Regions from separate parts of the Streptococcus sp. NLN64 genome, predicted to be linked through region 1. Evidence: predicted binding sites of a transcription regulator. Region 1 holds the regulator's gene; each other region holds the start of a gene.
What was found. The regulator Rex, encoded in region 1, represses fermentation and respiration genes when NADH is low (regulators of the CRP and FNR family bind a similar motif). The targets are predictions, from matches to a motif close to TTGTGAANTANTTCACAA.

Region 1 (6,209 bases):
GTCTCCATGATGGCTGCGAATAACGAGACTGGCTCTCTCCTTCCAATTGCCCAAATTGGACACATCCTTCAAGAACATCAGGCCGCCTTTCACGTAGATGCCGTTCAACTGATGGGAAAAAGGCCCATCCATCCCCAAGAACTTGGGATAGACTTCCTGACTGCCTCCGCCCACAAGTTTCATGGGCCTAAAGGGGTCGGTTTCCTCTACACCAGTATGCCCAAACTAAAGGGCTTGATCCTTGGAGGAACGCAAGAGAATAAACACCGCGCCGGAACTGAAAACCTTCCAGCCATTGTCGCTATGGCTACCGCCCTAGATGAAAGCTTGGAAAATTGGGAGCAAAAAGAAGAACAGATCCAAGAATTAAGGACCGCTCTTTTAACCCATTTACCTGAATCGGTTTCCCTCAATGAGACTGGTCTCCAGCTACCCCATGTCCTTAGTCTCATGGTTCCACAAGTCGGAAAAGATAGTTTACTTCTACAACTAGACTTGGCTGGAATTGCAGTGTCTGGTGGATCCGCCTGTACCGCGGGAACCTTGGAGCCTAGTCATGTTATTGCTGCCTATTATCCAGACCAAACAGATCGCATTCATCATACCATCCGAGTTAGTCTTTCGGACGAGACCAGCTTGGAAGAGATTCTGGCCTTTAGCCAAACACTCAAGAAAATAATTGGAGGATCATGATGGCCTTTTCAACTAGTGTTCATTTACCAAATTCCCCTTATCGTTACCACATTGATAAAGGGATCAAAAAATACACCTTACGTGATACAACCTTCACCCAGAACAAAGTGGGAAATTACGAATTGCAACGTCTCCTAGAGGAAGTTCCCAATAGTGGACAAGGATTCCTTGTAAAAATTGCTGTAAAAGAAGATCTGTCGGCCTTCCGTTTAACGATTACAGACGCTTCTGGTCTTCATCAAGTCAATATTTTTCAAGACAATGTTAGCACGGTTTATCGAGAAAAATTTTTCTTTCTGATGGATAGCTTGGTTGACCGGAAGGTCTTCTCTAAAGAAGAGGTTTGAGCACTTTCGATCCCTGTTTTAATTTTTTGTGTTACAATTAATACAAGAGAGAAAAAAAGGAGACGAATGATTATGTATGAACTTCATTACACGGACTCTTATAAAGTTGATCGCAGTCTAACTTTTGAAAAATACAGTGACCTAACCCGTCAATTTTCAGGCTGCTTGGCTATCCCAGATTACTTGAAAGTCACTTCTTTTACACTAAACGGCCAAGATCTTGGATTTCAAGGAACGCTTGGAGATGTGTATCTCTTTATAACTGCAGATACTTTTCCAAAAGAATAATAGATAAAACCAGTTCTAAGCGGAACTGGTTTTTGCTTAGATTCCAGTTGTAATCACCATTGAAATCGAATGTTTCATGAAAAAATTTGACCTTGTTTAATTTTTTTAGAATAATTCTCAAATTATGAGCAGATTGTTTTTCTTGGTGAACGAACTGTGGTATAATTTGTTTGTAATACTAGTTAAGCGTTTCCATTAATTAGTTTATGATTTTTATTTCAAAGGAGATTTGTCACTATGACTAAAATCACTGCATCTGCTGCTATGCTTAATGTATTGAAAACCTGGGGTGTAGATACAATCTACGGTATTCCTTCTGGTACCTTGAGTTCTTTGATGGATGCTCTTGCAGAAGATAAAGATATCAACTTCTTGCAAGTTCGCCATGAAGAAACTGGAGCTCTTGCAGCACTCATGCAAGCTAAATTCGGTGGATCAATCGGTGTCTGTGTGGGTTCAGGTGGACCTGGTGCAACTCACTTGATTAACGGTATCTACGATGCCGCAATGGATGCAACTCCAATGTTGGCGATCCTTGGATCTCGTCCAGTTAACGAATTGAACATGGATGCCTTCCAAGAGTTAAACCAAAACCCAATGTACAATGGCGTAGCGGTTTACAACAAACGCGTTGCCTATGCAGCTCAATTGCCAAAAGTAATTGACGAAGCTTGCCGTGCAGCTATCGCTAAAAAAGGGCCTGCTGTTGTTGAGATCCCTGTTAACTTTGGTTTCGAAGAAATCGATGCAGATTCTTACTATGGATCAGGAACTTACGACCGTACTTTCGTTGCTCCAGCTTTGAACCAAACTGAGATCGATAAAGCGGTTGAAATCCTTAACAATGCTAAACGCCCCGTTATCTACGCTGGATTTGGTGGTGTTGGTGCCGGTGATGTAATCACTGAACTTTCTCGTAAAATCAAAGCTCCTATCGTAACAACTGGTAAAAACTTCGAAGCCTTTGAATGGGATTACGAAGGATTGACTGGTTCTGCTTACCGTGTAGGTTGGAAGTCTGCCAACGAAGTAATCTTCGAAGCTGATACAGTCCTCTTTTTAGGAAGCAACTTCCCATTCTCAGAAGTTTACAATACTTTCAAAAACATCGAGAAATTCATCCAAGTTGATATCGATCCATACAAACTTGGTAAACGTCATGCATTGGATGCATCCATTCTTGGTGATGTAAAAGAAGCTGCTCAAGCTATCCTTGAAAAGGTTAACCCAGTTGAATCAACTCCATGGTGGAGAGCTGTTGTGAAAAACAACCAAAACTGGCGTGATTACATGAACAAATTGGAAGGCAAAACTGAAGGCGAACTTCAATTGTACCAAGTTTACAATGCCATCAACAAATATGCTGACCAAGATGCAATCTACTCTATCGACGTAGGTAACTCAACTCAAACTTCTACTCGTCACCTACACATGACTCCTAAGAACATGTGGCGCACTTCTCCACTCTTTGCAACAATGGGTATCGCTCTTCCTGGTGGTATTGCTGCTAAGAAAGACAATCCAGATCGCCAAGTTTGGAACATCATGGGTGATGGTGCCTTCGGTATGTGCTACCCAGACGTTATTACCAACGTTCAATATAACCTTCCAGTTATCAACGTTGTCTTCTCTAACGCTGAGTATGCCTTCATTAAGAATAAATACGAAGATACAAACAAACACTTGTTTGGTGTAGACTTCACAAACCCAGACTACAAGATGATTGCTGAAGCTCAAGGAGCTGTTGGTTTCCGTGTTGACCGTATCGAAGAAATCGATGCTGTTATGAAAGAAGCTGTTGAATTGAATAAAGCTGGTAAGACTGTTGTGATTGATGCTCGTATCACTCAAGATCGTCCAATCCCAGTTGAAGCACCAGAACTTCGTTTGGATCCAAAAGCTTACTCTGCTGAAGAAATTGCAGCTTACAAAGAGAAATACGAAGCTGAAGAGCTTGTACCATTCCGTCTCTTCCTTGAAGAAGAAGGTTTGGAATCTCGCAATTATAAATAATTGTCGCACTAAAGGTTGGGATTTAAAGCCCAGCCTTTTCTTCTCCTATTTTTGTAAGTGGATTCATTGATTTTTAGCATTATTTGCCTTATAATATAATTAATTCACAAACTCAGGAGAAAGGAAGGGATCCGGATTATGGAAGTGAGAAATCAACCAATCCCACGTGCAACTGCCAAGCGCTTATCTCTTTACTATCGCATTTTTAAGCGTTTCAATGCTGAAAAAATCGAAAAAGCGAGTTCCAAACAGATTGCTGAAGCCATCGGAATTGACGCTGCTACAGTTCGTCGCGATTTTTCTTACTTTGGAGAATTAGGGAGACGTGGTTTTGGCTATGATGTCAAAAAACTAATGACCTTCTTTGCAGACCTCTTAAATGACAATAACATTACCTATGTGGCCTTAGTCGGTGTTGGAAATATGGGTAAAGCCCTTCTCCACTATCGTTTCGAAGAACGCAATAAAATGAAAATTGTCATGGCCTTTGATCGGGATGAACATGAGGCTGTTGGGACAGTTACTGACGATGGTATTCCCATTTACCCGATCTCGCAACTGCAAGAAAAAATAGTAGATTCTGAAGTCAGAACAGCTATCCTAACAGTTCCAAGTGTGAAAGCTCAGGAAGTTACTAACCAATTGGTTGAGACAGGGATTAAAGGAATACTAAGTTTTTCCCCTGTTAATCTTTCTGTTCCCAAAGATGTGGTTGTTCAATATGTGGATTTAACAAGCGAACTTCAAACCCTTCTCTACTTTATGAATCGTGAGGATAATCAATAGATGAATCTGAAACAGTTTCAACTATTTTAAATAAAATCAATAAATAAGCCAGGTCGTTTTGATTGCACATATCATTTCGATCTGGCTTTTCTTGATCGTCATTCGACCTCAAGAATTCTTTCAAGTCTATCTTCTTCCCGATATGAGAAATAGGAATCTTGTGTTACAATTAAATGATCTAGTAAGTGGATGCCTAAGGTGGCAGCGGCTTCAGATACAATTTTAGTGACTCGATCATCATTAGGGCTAGGCTTAAGAGAACCAGAAGGATGATTGTGAACGATGATTAAGGAAGTTGCCATATGCTTAACGGCATAGTGAAGAATCTCTCGAGGTTCCGCCAAACTACGGCTAACAGATCCAATAAAAATAGTTCGTTCTTCTAAGATTTGATTTTGTGTATCCAAATAAATCGCCAGCAAGTGTTCTTGGCGTAATGGACCAATTTCCTTGACCAAACGTTGACCTAGTTGCCGACTAGATAAAATGCTCTTTTCTTTTTTCAGTTTGGCCTGATCAATTCGTTTTCCAAGCTCTACCATAGCTTTAAGTTCAATGGCTTTCACACGTCCAACACCAGGAATCTCCTGAAGTTCACTGAGGGTCAAGTAACGCAATTCTGCTAGACTTTGAATATGCTTGAGTAATATCTGCGCTACTTCTAAAGAGGAACGACCTTTTAAACCTGTTCGTAATAAAATAGCTAAGAGTTCCTGATTGCTCAATTGCTCTGCTCCTTCCTCTAAGAGTCTTTCTCTTGGTAGGAGTGACGGTTGCGTTTTTTTAATATGGTACATCACTTTTCACCTCCAATTATATATTCGAAAAAGACCAGATGGAGCACCATCTGGTCTTTGCTTTTCCATTAAGATTCAATTTTATTTCCGTATTCAGTTACGGTCGAAGAGTCTAAAGGAAAATGGACGGGTCTTAGTACCCATTTATCATCTCCTATTGGCCCAAATCGCGTTGAGAGAGTTGATTGGAAGAGGTTATCGGCTACTGTCACATAACCGACTTTGGAAGAGTGTTGCCCGACAGTTGCTCCATAGGCGATAATCTTTCCAGCATCGTCTTTATAGGGTAGGAAGGAATTATTACGAATGGTAATCCCACTAGACAAAACCGTCTCCATGTTATTGGCCGCATAGTTAGGATCGGTATTCCGTAAATAGTAACCATCCCAAACACCACTATTGTTGCTAGCATCGACCTGAATCGCTTCAGCATAGATTTTGTGATAATCTCCATCTTCCGGTAAATTGCTCAAATTTGTCAAATTAGGGGCATAGCCAGAAAAGGTGTTACCAGTAAACGCCGCATATTGAACACCACCCAGGTCAAAAATATGGCTACTCATTTTGTGGACCATGGTAAATTCGTTGTTGCGAACCCGCCAATTGTACCCATGATTGGCCATCAACATAAATTGATTGCCATTTTCAAGATCCTTGGCACGAATATGAAGATTTTCCATAATAAAATTACTGAGACCTTCTGTTCCCCCAGGACCAGTCGCAAATCCAAACCAGAACATGCCACCATCAACGACCAGTGTTGTCTCATTCCCTCGTAGCTGCACATTTGAGGGCAAGGTAAAGTAATCCTTGGCCGGATCATCCACCCCCATTTGGAACTCCCCTTCTGGGAAATCTAAAATCGTAAAGGCATTGTCGCTTGCTTTTTCAAGAGCCTGTCGGAAAATAACATTGTTCTCTTCGCGACTATTCTCCGTTTTTAAATCAACCATCAGTGTCGTCTTCAATTCATCTTCCTTGATATCATAAACCCTACCAAGATTTTCAACGGATGCCTCGTAGACAATTTGATTCCCTACACGATTAATTTTTGTAATTTCTCCGCTCCCCTCGAGACTCGAAGATGGAGCTAAATCCGCCTGATCTCCCAATTGGTAAAGAGTCGCATAGCCCTCCAATTGGTCCTCAGGAATCTGATCGCGATGTACTCCTAGTTCTAGTTCTATCTCATAGACAAAGCCTCCTTCCTTCGTCTCAGAGCTCTTGAGGACACGCCCGATAATCTCCTCATCCTCTATTCGGTAGAGAACCTGATCTCCCTTTC
Region 2 (6,209 bases), on a different contig from region 1:
GCTCAAAATTATATCCTGCAAGATATGGCACGCAATATCAACAGTTGCCAACTCTCTGTCCAAGAAAGCCAAATTCTAGCGGACCTCTTCCAAGACGTCGCAGATCAACTCAGTCAACTGAACCCAGCACAGGACTTGCTTGATCAGATTGAAAACTATCTGGAAACCTTCCGCAAACGCCCTCTACCACAATCCAGGGAAGAATTTGAAACCCGTGCTGTCTTACTCCAGCTTCTCAAGGACCTCCAACAATTTGTCCAATTAAAAGTGGACTTTGCCAGCCAATATCCAAAACAAGTACCAAAAAAGTAGCTCGCTAATTGCTGAGCTACTTTTTTGATTATTCAACAACTGGTTGGGGCTCGACGTATTCAGGTGTGATTCCTCCACCATTTAATTCATCGAGGGTAACCGCATTGGTTTTCAGTTTATCGAGGGTTTCTAAGCCAAGAGAAGTCCGTAATTTATTTTGCATTTCTAAGATGTGGTCTGATTCCACAATCTGATAGCTTCCGCCATCTGCAAGGGTTGCATCTTCTCCTCGGAGTTGTTCCTGCTTCATATTCCGAAAGGCATCCTGGTAGACCAAAAGTTTTGGAATACTGTTAGAAGAAAGGTCAATGCTGGTCTGCATATTGTTGCTGACGGCACCGAGGATTTCTTTATAGTGACTGACACTATTAAGGCTGAGCACTTTTTGCACAACTTTTTGAATCACTTCCCGTTGGCGTTTTTGACGGCCATAGTCACCCTCAGGATCTTGGTACCGCATCCGGGCATAAACCAGCGCTTGATCTCCATTGATGTGTTGTTTCCCTGGTTTGACGGTAGCGGTATATTCAGGTTCTTGCTCCTCAATGGAGATTGGGAAGTCAAAGGTGTTGTTCACTTCAATCCCACCAACTGCGTCCACCAGCTCCACCAAACCTTGCATATTGATCATAACATAGTGGTCGATGGTAATATTCATCAGGGACTCAATGGTCGGGATTGCCAATTCGGCACCGCCCATAGCGTAGGCCGCATTCAGTTTGGCCTCCATCACCTCGCCTTTTTGCGAAATCTTGGTCAAGATATCCCGCTCTAAACTCATCATCGTTGTTTGATTGGTATCTGGATTAACCGTCACCAAAAGCATGGTATCACTATTTCCTTCCCAAGGATCTGACCGAGAACCACTTCCCGTATCTACCCCCATTAAGAGCATGGTCATGGGTTCTGCATTCTCAATAACATCGGATTGCCGTCCAAAATTCTGAAAGGTTTTCGCTAACTGGCCCGTTGATTGGAAGTAAATGGTTCCCGCATAGGTTCCTATCCCCACCAAGGTAACTAAGAGTAACGATAAAAACAATTTAATATTCTTCTTAAACATGATTTTCCCTATCTATCAAGAGGCCCATGAGAAGGACCGTTTCATAAGATCCGTCCTCTAGCCGGATTGCTTCCTCCTGCCGCCCCTCATATGAAAAACCGAATTTCTCATAAAGCGCACGCGCAGCCTGATTTCTTTCTTGGACATTTAAGGTTAAACGCCGAAGGGATGGGGTTTCTGCCAACCAGTCAAAGACCAGTTCAAAGAGCATGCTCCCGACCCCATGACCCCAATAAGCCTGCCCAACAGCCACAAACACCTCTCCCACATGACTCATGCGCGGATTGGCATCTGTGGACAAATGTAAGAGACCAATCACTTCTTGGTCCAAACGGGCTAACAAGAAGAGACGTGATGGATGATTGGCACTTGATTCCAAATAGTCAGCCAACTGATCTTGCGACAAACCTAAGCCCCCAGGTTCCAAACTGGTCAAATCACTCTCACGCGCCACCTGCTTGAAAAATTCTAGTAACTCACCGGCGTCTGAGTCCTGAGCCTCCTCAATCGTCAACTCATGCGAGGTCATGGATCCACTCCTCTAACAACTCTTGGCTACGCGAGCCAACCGCATAGGAATCCAAGTTACGCCCCTGGTCCGCATGAGACAAGGTCAACTGGAGATAATCCTCCGGTAAAGCCTGCTCCAAAAGTTCACCCCACTCAATGACAGCCACCCCTTCCCCGAAAAGAAAGGCATCGAGGTCAATCGAATCTGGATCTCCATCTATCCGATAAACATCCAGGTGGTAAAGAGGCAAGCGCCCCTCATATTCACGAACAATCGTGTAGGTAGGACTCTTGATCATTTGATCAATCCCCAAGCCCCGCGCAATCCCTTTGGTAAAAGTCGTTTTTCCTGCCCCAAGATCTCCTGACAAGACCAGAACGTCTCCCTTCTCCAGTAGGGCACCTAATTTTTCGCCCCAGTTGATCAGGGTTTCTTCATTTTGAATTTTCATCATAGTTTCCATTATAGCAAATTCCCCTCTTACTTCCTACCGCGAACCCAATCATCTGCGAGTAAAAAAAGGCACATGAATTGCAAGGTGGTAAATCCAAGTACAAAAACACTGTGCTCCCAACTAAAGACATCCAAAAATGTCTGGACTACCAACTGCGGGCGCGTAAAGACGTCCCACGAATTTAAGCGAGGATACCGCCCCATGGTAATGGCGATACTAGAGAGTCCTGCCAAACCAAAGGTCGCAACTCCCTCCTGCCAGGGCTTGAGTTTCCAGTGGGAACGAATTAAGCGCCAACTTTCGATGCCCGTTAGAACGCCAAAGAAAATGGCGAAGACAAAGGCAAAAAAGAGCTTCTGGTTGGCTCGATTGTAGAGAACATCTCCCACCCAATGCATATGCACCAAATCCGTCACCATGTAAAAGGTGTTTGGGAAAAATAGAAGCCAAAGCAGGGCAGAGGCCCATCGCAACAGGCGGTTTTGGGTCACTTTTGAAAACAGGGCAAAGTCTAGGGCTGTCAAGGCCAAAAACATATTCCAGGTTAGGTTGGGGCCTTCTTGCTGTAGGAGCGTGAGGACCCCGAAAATGCCTATAAAGGCTAGATGATACATGATAAAAATACGTTTATACATAGCGCCTCCCAATTTCGTCTTCTCAGTTTACCATGAAAATCCTAAAATTTGCTATACTGGGTAAAAGCACAAAACTGGAGCATGTATGGATACAAGTAAAATTATTGCCCTCGATCTCGACGGGACCCTCTTAAATGATCAACAACAAATTTCCTCTAAAAGTCAGGACGTTCTCAAAAAGATTCAGGACCAAGGGCACAAAATCATCATTACGACCGGTCGTCCTTACCGATCAGCCCTCCCCTACTACCAACAATTGGAACTAGAGACACCCCTTATCACCTTTAATGGAGCTTTGACGACACTTCCCGGGAAAAAATGGGTTCATGAAAAAGAATATACCATCGACAAGTCCTACTTGGTCGACTTGGTCGACCGTCAAGAGGAAGTCCAGGCTGACTTCATTGTTAGTGAGTACCGTAAGAAATTCTTTGTCCACCAACAAGATGTCAGCAGCCTGGATCCACAATTACTAGGGGTGGACAAAATCACAGCACAACACCAGCTGATTCCACAAAAAATCACCAAGAACCCCAATGCCATCCTTTTTCAAACCCGCTTTAAAGACAGCGATGGCCTGGCCCAAGAATTGATGAACTATTATCAGGGGGAAATGACCGTCAGTTCCTGGGGTGGCCCCTACAATATCCTCGAGTGCACCCCTAAAGGGGTGCATAAGGCCAGAGCCCTTAAGTACCTCTTAGACCTTTACCAAAAACAACCAGCTGAGTTGATTGCTTTCGGTGATCAACTCAATGACAAGGAAATGTTGGCTTTTGCTGGAACTGGTTATGCTATGCAAAATGCCAACACCAAACTAATAGACTATGCCGACCAACAAATCCAATGGACTAACCAAGAAGACGGAGTCGCTCAACAGTTAGGACAACTCTTCCTATAAAATCGAATACTTCCTTCGTAAAGCAGCTCAAGGATTGGATTCAATCCTTGAGCTGCTTTCTTTTTTTACACTCTTTTAGTTTATCTTTTATTACTGTGTTAGCTCGTCTTGCCGTACTTCAGTACTGTCTGCGACTCGCTGCCTTGTACTAAAAGCAAACTAAAAAACTATATCAGAATGCATGTAAACGCTTGCACCTATAAAACCATTGTGATATACTAAACATATGAAAACGGGAATTCTCCCTAAGAATAAGGAGGCTTTTATGAAAGCAGTTGTTGTTAATTCAGAAGGTACGGGTGTTGAAGTTGTGGAAAAAGAGTTTCGTCCTATCGAAACCGGTGAAGCCCTTGTTGAAATAGAATACTGCGGCGTCTGTCACACAGACCTGCACGTAGCTCATGGAGATTTTGGAAAAGTTCCTGGACGTGTTCTAGGTCATGAAGGAATTGGGATTGTTAAAGAAGTCGCACCAGATGTTACTAGTCTCAAAGTTGGCGATCGCGTCAGCGTTGCCTGGTTCTTCCAAGGTTGTGGAACTTGTGAATACTGTACGACTGGACGTGAAACCCTTTGTCGTGATGTCAAAAATGCTGGTTACTCTGTAGATGGCGGTATGGCCCAACAATGTATTGTTACAGCAGACTATGCTGTGAAAGTCCCTGACAACCTTAACCCCGCCCAAGCATCTTCTATCACTTGTGCGGGTGTAACAACTTATAAAGCGATTAAAGAAGCCGATATTCAGCCTGGTCAATGGGTGGTTGTCTACGGTGCCGGTGGTCTTGGGAATCTTGCCATTCAATATGCCAAAAAAGTTTTCAACGCCCATGTTATCGCAGTTGATATCAACCAAGACAAATTAGACTTAGCTCTTGAATCAGGTGCGGATGTTAGTCTAAATGGGCTTGAAATCGAAGATATGGCTGCTAAAATCATGGAAATCACAGGCATTGGAGCTCATGCTGCTGTCGTTACTGCGGTTTCCAAGGTAGCCTTTAACCAAGCCGTTGATTCCGTAAGACCTGCTGGAAGCATCGTTGCCGTTGGACTCCCATCTGAATACATGGACCTCAGCATTGTTAAACTTGTCTTGGACGGTATTAAAGTTGTTGGTTCCTTGGTTGGAACTCGGAAAGACTTAGAAGAAGCCTTCCAGTTTGGAGCTGAAGGTTTGGTAGTACCAGTTGTTCAACTTCGCCCTGTCGACGAAGCTCCTGCTGTCTTTGACGAGATGGAAGCAGGTACCATTCAAGGCCGTATGGTGTTAGACTTCAAAAACGCTTAATCATACTCTTTGAAAATCAAATTTAAACGTTGTCAGGTCTGACAGTCTGGTAGACTGGTAGACTGTCAGAGATTCTAGTTGAAAAAACGAAGTTTTTGTCAACTTTGCCGTACTTATTTGAAACTTTCTCCGAAAGTTTTATCAGTAAACTCAAAACGTCTCCCAGAGATTTTGAGCTGCCTGCGGCTCACTTCCTAGTTTAATTTTTGATTTTCATTGAGTATCACTTAACCGAAGGTAGAGCAGGGTGCTCTACCTTTTTGTTGTGGTTTTTTTGGATGTCTATGATTTTTTTGAAAGAGCTTGACATTTTCTTGAAATCGCTTTACAATAAGATGGCTTAAAGATTTCTTAAGGATTTAAGTCGCAAATATTTTTTAGGAGGAGACCAATAATGAGTATTGGAATCATTATTGCCAGCCACGGTGAATTCGCTGCCGGCATTCACCAATCTGGATCCATGATCTTTGGAGATCAGGAGAAAGTCCAGGTTGTGACCTTTATGCCAAGTGAAGGGCCAGACGACTTGTATGCCAAGTTTAATGACGCTGTGGCCGCGTTTGACGCAGAGGATGAAGTCCTTGTCCTAGCTGACCTTTGGAGTGGATCCCCCTTCAACCAAGCTAGCCGCGTCATGGGTGAAAACCCTGAGCGCAAGTTTGCCATCATCACTGGTTTGAACTTGCCAATGTTAATCCAGGCCTATACAGAACGGATGATGGATGCATCTGCAGGTGTTGAGGCCGTTGCTGCTAATATCATCAAGGAAGCGAAAGATGGTATTAAAGCTTTACCAGAAGAGCTTAATCCTGCTGATGAAGCTGCACCTGCTGCAGAGGGACCAGTTGCTCAAGCAGCGATCCCAGAAGGAACTGTGATCGGCGACGGGAAATTGAAAATCAACTTAGCTCGGATTGATACACGCTTGCTACACGGACAGGTTGCGACTGGATGGACACCAGACTCAAAAGCAGACCGTATCATCGTTGCATCTGATTCTGTTTCCCAAGATGAGCTTCGGAAAGAATTGATCAAACAAGCGGCA
Region 3 (6,209 bases), on a different contig from region 1:
TATAGCTCAGAAAGAGAATTGGATTTAGTGATACATTTAAAATCTAATCATGTCAGGGCTTTCTGATGAATGGCATTAACAATCTAGACTAAATATGGATAATCCTCCAAATTAAAGGTTTTGGAGGATATTTTTGTATATATAAGAAGATGAAAACAGACCGGCTGATGCCGGTCTGTTTATCAGTTTTATATTAGACTATATACGAAATCAGCATACTCGAGAAATTTCAAAGAGATGACTAGGAAAGCCGATGAAGGTTGTTCAACAGGTCTGGGAGACCTGTTGAATATTATCGATAAGGCGTGCAAAGCACGCAATCAATAAGTTCACCGAAGAGACTTGACAACGTCAGAATTTGAAATTTAATGAGTATTATTTGATGCGTCCTGGGCGTTCTTTATAGCCGTAGTAAGCGTCTTCGATAATTTCTTGCATATGCTCTACAAGAGCCAGGCGTGGGTTGGCTGGGGTACATTGATCTTCGTAAGCTAGTAGGGCAAGATCACGAGAGTGTTTTTTGAGTTCTTGCTCGTCGACTCCCTGTGCTTTGAGGTTCATCTCAATACCAACGCGTTCACCGAGGTCATAAACAGCCTGTGCATAAGCTGCGACAGCTTCTTCTGGAGTAGAACATGGTAGACCAAGCATGCGGGCGATGTCTTGGTATTTTTCATCAGCCTTGTAGTAGTTGTATTTTGGCCAGGTTGCTGTTTTGGCGGGACGTGTACCGTTGTAGCGAATCACGTATGGCAAGAGGATTGCGTTGGTTCGTCCGTGAACAGTGTGGAACTGAGCTCCCAATTTATGAGCGATGGAGTGAGAGATACCGAGGAATGCGTTGGCAAAAGCCATTCCCGCCATGGTTGAAGCATTATGCATTTTTTCACGAGAAACAAAGTCGGCATTCTTCACAGAATTTTCCAAGTTTTCAAAGACCAATCGAATGGCTTGAAGGGCTAATCCATCTGTATAGTCATTGGCAACAGTTGAAACATAGGCTTCGGTTGCATGGGTTAGAACATCCATACCGGTGTCGGCAGTGACGTGAGCTGGAACAGTCATAACCAAGGCTGGGTCAACGATGGCGACAGTTGGTGTGAGTGAGTAGTCTGCAATTGGGTATTTACGGTTATTGGCTTTGTCTGAGATAACAGCAAATGGAGTAACCTCAGAACCGGTACCAGAAGTAGTTGGGATAGCAATGAATTTTGTTTTCTTGCCAAGCTCAGGAAACTTGAAGGCCCGTTTGCGGATGTCCATAAATTTTTGAATCAAGTCATGGAAATCAACTTCTGGTTGCTCATAAAAGAGCCACATGACCTTGGCAGCATCCATTGCGGATCCCCCCCCAAGTGCAATGATGGTATCAGGGTTGAAAGTCCGCATCATCTCGGTTCCCTTGTAGACGGTTGTGATGTCTGGATCTGGTTCAATATCGGCAAAAATTTGGTAAACAATTTTGTTCCGACGGAGATGGAGTTGTTCAAGTATACGATCGAGGAATCCTAATTCTACCATTGAAGGATCTGTTACAATCATAACGCGTTCTACATCACGGCATTTTTGGAGATATTGGATGGAGTCGCGTTCAAAGTATGTTTTGGAGGGAACTTTAAACCATTGCATATTATTTCTACGTCTTCCTACTTTTTTGATGTTTAAGAGATTGATAGCACTTACGTTGTCACCAATTGAGTTACGTCCATAAGAACCGCATCCAAGAGTGAGAGATGGTAGGAAGGAATTGTATACATCTCCAATACCGCCGAAGGTGGATGGTGAGTTCCAGATAACCCGAATAGCTTTAACCAAGTTACCAAAGTCCTTGGCAAGTTCAGCATCTTCGGTATGGATGGCAGCGGAGTGTCCAAGTCCATCGAATTCCACCATTTGACGAGCTTTGTCTAGGCCATCTTCACGAGAATCTGCTTTTAAAACAGCAATAACTGGAGAAAGTTTTTCGCGAGTCAAGGGTTCTTTTGGACCGACTTGTGAGACTTCAGCAGCTAAGATATTGGTGCCTTCTGGAACGGAGAAGCCAGCTTGTTCAGCAATCCAAGCCGCTGGTTTCCCAACGATATTCGGATTCAATTTGGCAAGGGCACAGTTCTTCCCATTTGCTTTAGCTCCGAAGCAGAATTCTTCGAGAAGAGCTTTTTCTTTTTTGTTTACAAAATAGGTGTGGTAGGATTTGAATTCGTCACTAAACTCTTCATAAATTTCTTTGTCAATGATCACTGCTTGTTCGGATGCACAGACCATTCCATTATCGAAAGATTTAGACATAACGATGTCGTGTGCGGCTTGGCGAATATTTGCAGTTTTTTCAACGTAGGCTGGCACATTTCCAGCACCAACTCCTAAGGCTGGTTTTCCACAAGAGTAGGCAGCACGTACCATGGCATTTCCACCAGTTGCTAGAATCGTAGCAATTCCGGCATGGTTCATAAGGGCTGCAGTTGCTTCCATGGATGGTTGTTCAATCCATTGAATACAGTTTTCAGGAGCACCCGCTGCGATAGCGGCATCTCGAACGATACGAGCTGCATGTGCAGATGATTCTTGTGCGGAAGGGTGGAAGGCAAAGATGATTGGATTCCGAGTCTTCAAAGAAATCAATGATTTGAAAATTGCTGTTGAAGTTGGGTTCGTGGTCGGTGTGATTCCGCAGATAACCCCAACTGGTTCAGCAATTAAGGTAAGACCAGTAACGTCGTCTTCTTCGATAACTCCGACGGTTTTAGTATGGCGCATGTTGTTAACCACGTGCTCGCAAGCAAAAAGATTTTTAGTTGCCTTGTCTTCAAAAACACCGCGACCTGTTTCTTCGTAGGCATGCATGGCCAAAGTGCCATGTGCGTCTAAAGCTGCAACAGAGGCTTTAGCCACAATATAATCAACCTCTTCTTGATTGAGCTTACGCATTTCCTCAAGGGCAATCAATCCCTTAGAAACCAAGTCATCGACATGAGTTTGAGCTAGTTGTTCTTTTTCTTCTTTTGTGATAGTTTTTTCAGTCATACTACTCTCCTAATCTTTGTTAAGTATTTCACATTTATTATTATAGCGCATTCGAGATTGTTTGTAAAGTTTTTCACAAGGTTTTTTTAAAAAATTTCAAATAGGCTGAAACAGGAATTTTTGCTAGAATAGAAGAAAAGGGGGAAGCATGACAGCGATTCGACAAGTAGAAAAAATGACAGCAGGGGATTTTCCAGCTTTAACTGTTGTTGCTGGAGAAGATGTGGGGCAGTTTTCTTTACTAAAGGAAGAAGTACTCCGTAAAATTGGCTTTGATCCAGCTGATTTAAGTATGAGCCGCTTGGATATGCGGGAAACTCCTTATGTACAGGTTCAGGAAGAGTTGGAAAGTCTGCCTTTTTTTGCAGAAAATAAGTGGGTAGTCTTGGATTCTTTTCTGGATTTGACGACGGGGCGGAAGCGTTATTTGTCAGATGAGGATCTCAAGCGTTTTGAAGATTATGTGCAGAATCCAAGTGCTGATACCAAGGTTCTTATTTTTGCGGAAGGCAAGCTGGATGGAAAACGTCGTTTGGTTAAATTGCTCAAACGCCAAGCCCTATTATTAGAAACCAAAGAGCTCAAAGAGAAGGATTTTCGTTCCTTTTTACAGGAAGAGTTAAGAAATCGAGGTTGGAAGCTAGGGGCAGATTTACAGGATGTCTTGCTGGAGAAGTCTATGTTGAATGTTAGCCTGCTTCGTCAAAACTTAGCCTTTCTGGAAGACTACGGCAATCTAGCTACTTTGACGGTTGAAGAACTGCGACAGCTACTCCCCAAAACCTTACAGGACAATCTTTTTGATCTCTCTAGTCTTCTTTTACAGGGGAAGTTGGAGGCAGCCAGGTCTTTAATGGCGGATTTACGGCTCCAGGGCAAAGATGATATCCAAATCCTTGCGCTATTACTCAGCCATTTTCGCCTCTTTCTCTATGTGCGGTTCCTCAGTCCCTCTACTGAAGCCAACCTGGTGGCTGAATTGAAAAAATTGACGGGGATTAGTTACAATCCTTACCGAGTTCGATTTGCCCAAAGAGATAGCCAAGCACTCCCAACCAGCTATCTACGCAAGATCTATGAAAAAATGATTCAAACGGATTATGATATGAAAACGGGATTGTATGACAAGGCCTATTTGATGGATCTGTTGATGATTGAGATGGTGCAAGGTCTCGAGCAGGAAAATTGAAATAACAGCGTTTTTGAAGTATGATGGAACTAAGGAAAAAAGAAAGAGGTAAAATTGAGTATGACCTATACAGTACCTGAATTACCATATGCATACGATGCTTTAGCACCACATATTGATGAAGAAACCATGCACTTGCACCATGATAAGCACCACCAAGCTTACGTTAACAATCTAAACGCTGCCTTGGAAAAACACCCTGAAGTGACAGCAGATATTCTAGATCTCTTGAAAGATGTTGAGTCTATCCCTGCTGATATTCGTCAGGCTGTCATCAATAACGGTGGTGGTCATGTCAATCACTCCCTTTTCTGGGAAATGATGACACCAGAAGCTACAGCTCCATCTGCGGATTTAGCAGCAGCCATTGAAGCAACCTTTGGTTCCATGGATGCCTTCAAAGAAGCCTTCGCCGCTGCAGCAGCAACCCGCTTTGGTTCAGGCTGGGCTTGGTTGGTGCTCAACGCTGAAGGAAAATTGGAAGTTGTCTCTACACCTAACCAAGACAACCCAGTATCCAATGGTCAAGAACCACTTTTAGGCTTGGACGTATGGGAGCACGCTTATTATGTAAGCTATCGTAACCTTCGCCCAGACTACATCAAAGCCTTCTGGAATGTGGTTAACTGGAATAAAGTATCAGAGCTCTACGCAGCTGCAAAATAACGACAAAGAAGAAAAAAGAGTCTGAGACAGGCATAAAGATGTCTGTTCCAGTCTCTTTTTTAGTATTTAGGTATAAGAAGAATAGGTTAGAGAAGTACCCACCGGATAGTGAAATTAAATGCTAAACTTTACAGGAATAGATTAGTTTGTTCACTATCCTTGATCCATTTGAGTAGATTAAGAATGCTTTTTAATGATTTCCGTATCCACGAAGTAAAAGTCTAATTGACGACCTATTTGTTCCTCTGTTCGGATTTAGATAGAAAGAAATCAAGGTGGCCGATTTGTCTAAATTTCCTGATAATTTTTATAGGGGGTGCGCTAACAGCCCATCAATTGGAAGGTGGATGGAAAGAGGGTGGAAAAGGTCTTAGTGTTGCTGATGTCATGATCTCTGGCAGTCATGGGGTGCCACGTGAAATCACAGATGGAGTTTTGGAAGGAAAATATTATCTGAACCATGAAGTTATTGAATGAAATTAAGGAATGTTGATTATGAAAAAAGAAATAGAATCCAATAAAATCACTTAAAACAAAAAATATCATAAAATGCTGCTACACTACGTTATAGCAGATAAGTAGGCATGTTGACACATACCTACTTATCTCATAAAAACTCTATGGATACAAAAGTATTGATATAACCAATATTTTTTATGAGTTCACACTTGAAAAAGTAAAATCAATTTTTGAATCAGACTAAAAAATTAGTAAAGTAGGTAGGAGATTTTATGAACACTTACAAAGTGGTGAGGGACAAAGGAACAACGATCGTTCTTGGGAAACCAGATGGTTCGATTTTAGAGATCACAAGAGAATATTTTGATTTTCTGCCTGAATTAGGTGAGGAAGTAGAAGTGTACACTGATAATGATAAATATTACATAAACCGATTGAAAGGTGGTACGCCAAAAACTATTTCAGATGAGAATAGTAAGGATGGCTTAGGTCTTGATACACAAGTTCAAATGTTTCGTATTATTGGTTCAATCTCATTGCTTTTAGGTAATTTCTTTTTAGGAATCGTATTTGTCCCATTAGCGCTTGTTATGGGAATATTATTGATAAATAAACATGACAAAACATTTGGATACTTTTTAGTCGGTTTGGGCGCTGTTGAATTAGTGTTCTTAATTGCTGCCCTGAGTATGATTTACTAAAAATGGTCAATTATTGGTTTATTCAAAGTAATGGAGAACAAATATGGTGAGAGTTATAGATTTAGTAATTTTAGTATCTTTTTTTAGCTTTGTAGTTACCATTATTGTCTTAATATTAAGTTTGTTTAATAAGTTAGGTCTAAAAAAATATAGACGAAATACAGCAATTA

Region 2: adhP (alcohol dehydrogenase AdhP) is a predicted target of Rex. The motif match lies at 4,085-4,102, and genes of this name have one in related genera.
Region 3: adhE (bifunctional acetaldehyde-CoA/alcohol dehydrogenase) is a predicted target of Rex. The motif match lies at 3,086-3,103, and genes of this name have one in related genera.

The regions. Positions count from the first base shown of each region.
Region 1 is NZ_JADXDQ010000020.1:3,769-9,977, reverse strand. Features, by position in the region: gene I2503_RS04410 (cysteine desulfurase family protein) at 1-693, shown strand, start outside; gene I2503_RS04405 (cysteine desulfurase) at 693-1,040, shown strand; gene I2503_RS04400 (DUF4649 family protein) at 1,107-1,328, shown strand; gene spxB (pyruvate oxidase) at 1,566-3,341, shown strand; gene I2503_RS04390 (redox-sensing transcriptional repressor Rex) at 3,480-4,127, shown strand; gene radC (DNA repair protein RadC) at 4,226-4,924, opposite strand; gene I2503_RS04380 (HlyD family secretion protein) at 4,993-6,209, opposite strand, start outside.
Region 2 is NZ_JADXDQ010000037.1:10,832-17,040, forward strand. Features, by position in the region: gene I2503_RS06470 (aromatic acid exporter family protein) at 1-312, shown strand, start outside; partial or broken gene I2503_RS06475 (LCP family protein) at 386-1,375, opposite strand; gene I2503_RS06480 (GNAT family N-acetyltransferase) at 1,368-1,904, opposite strand; gene tsaE (tRNA (adenosine(37)-N6)-threonylcarbamoyltransferase complex ATPase subunit type 1 TsaE) at 1,891-2,337, opposite strand; gene I2503_RS06490 (DUF1361 domain-containing protein) at 2,367-2,975, opposite strand; gene I2503_RS06495 (Cof-type HAD-IIB family hydrolase) at 3,061-3,876, shown strand; gene adhP (alcohol dehydrogenase AdhP) at 4,142-5,164, shown strand; gene I2503_RS06505 (PTS sugar transporter subunit IIB) at 5,559-6,209, shown strand, end outside.
Region 3 is NZ_JADXDQ010000033.1:14,163-20,371, forward strand. Features, by position in the region: gene I2503_RS06070 (response regulator transcription factor) at 1-28, shown strand, start outside; gene adhE (bifunctional acetaldehyde-CoA/alcohol dehydrogenase) at 376-3,024, opposite strand; gene holA (DNA polymerase III subunit delta) at 3,173-4,213, shown strand; gene I2503_RS06085 (superoxide dismutase) at 4,274-4,879, shown strand; partial or broken gene I2503_RS09640 (family 1 glycosylhydrolase) at 5,164-5,353, shown strand; gene I2503_RS06090 (hypothetical protein) at 5,611-6,039, shown strand; gene I2503_RS06095 (hypothetical protein) at 6,083-6,209, shown strand, end outside.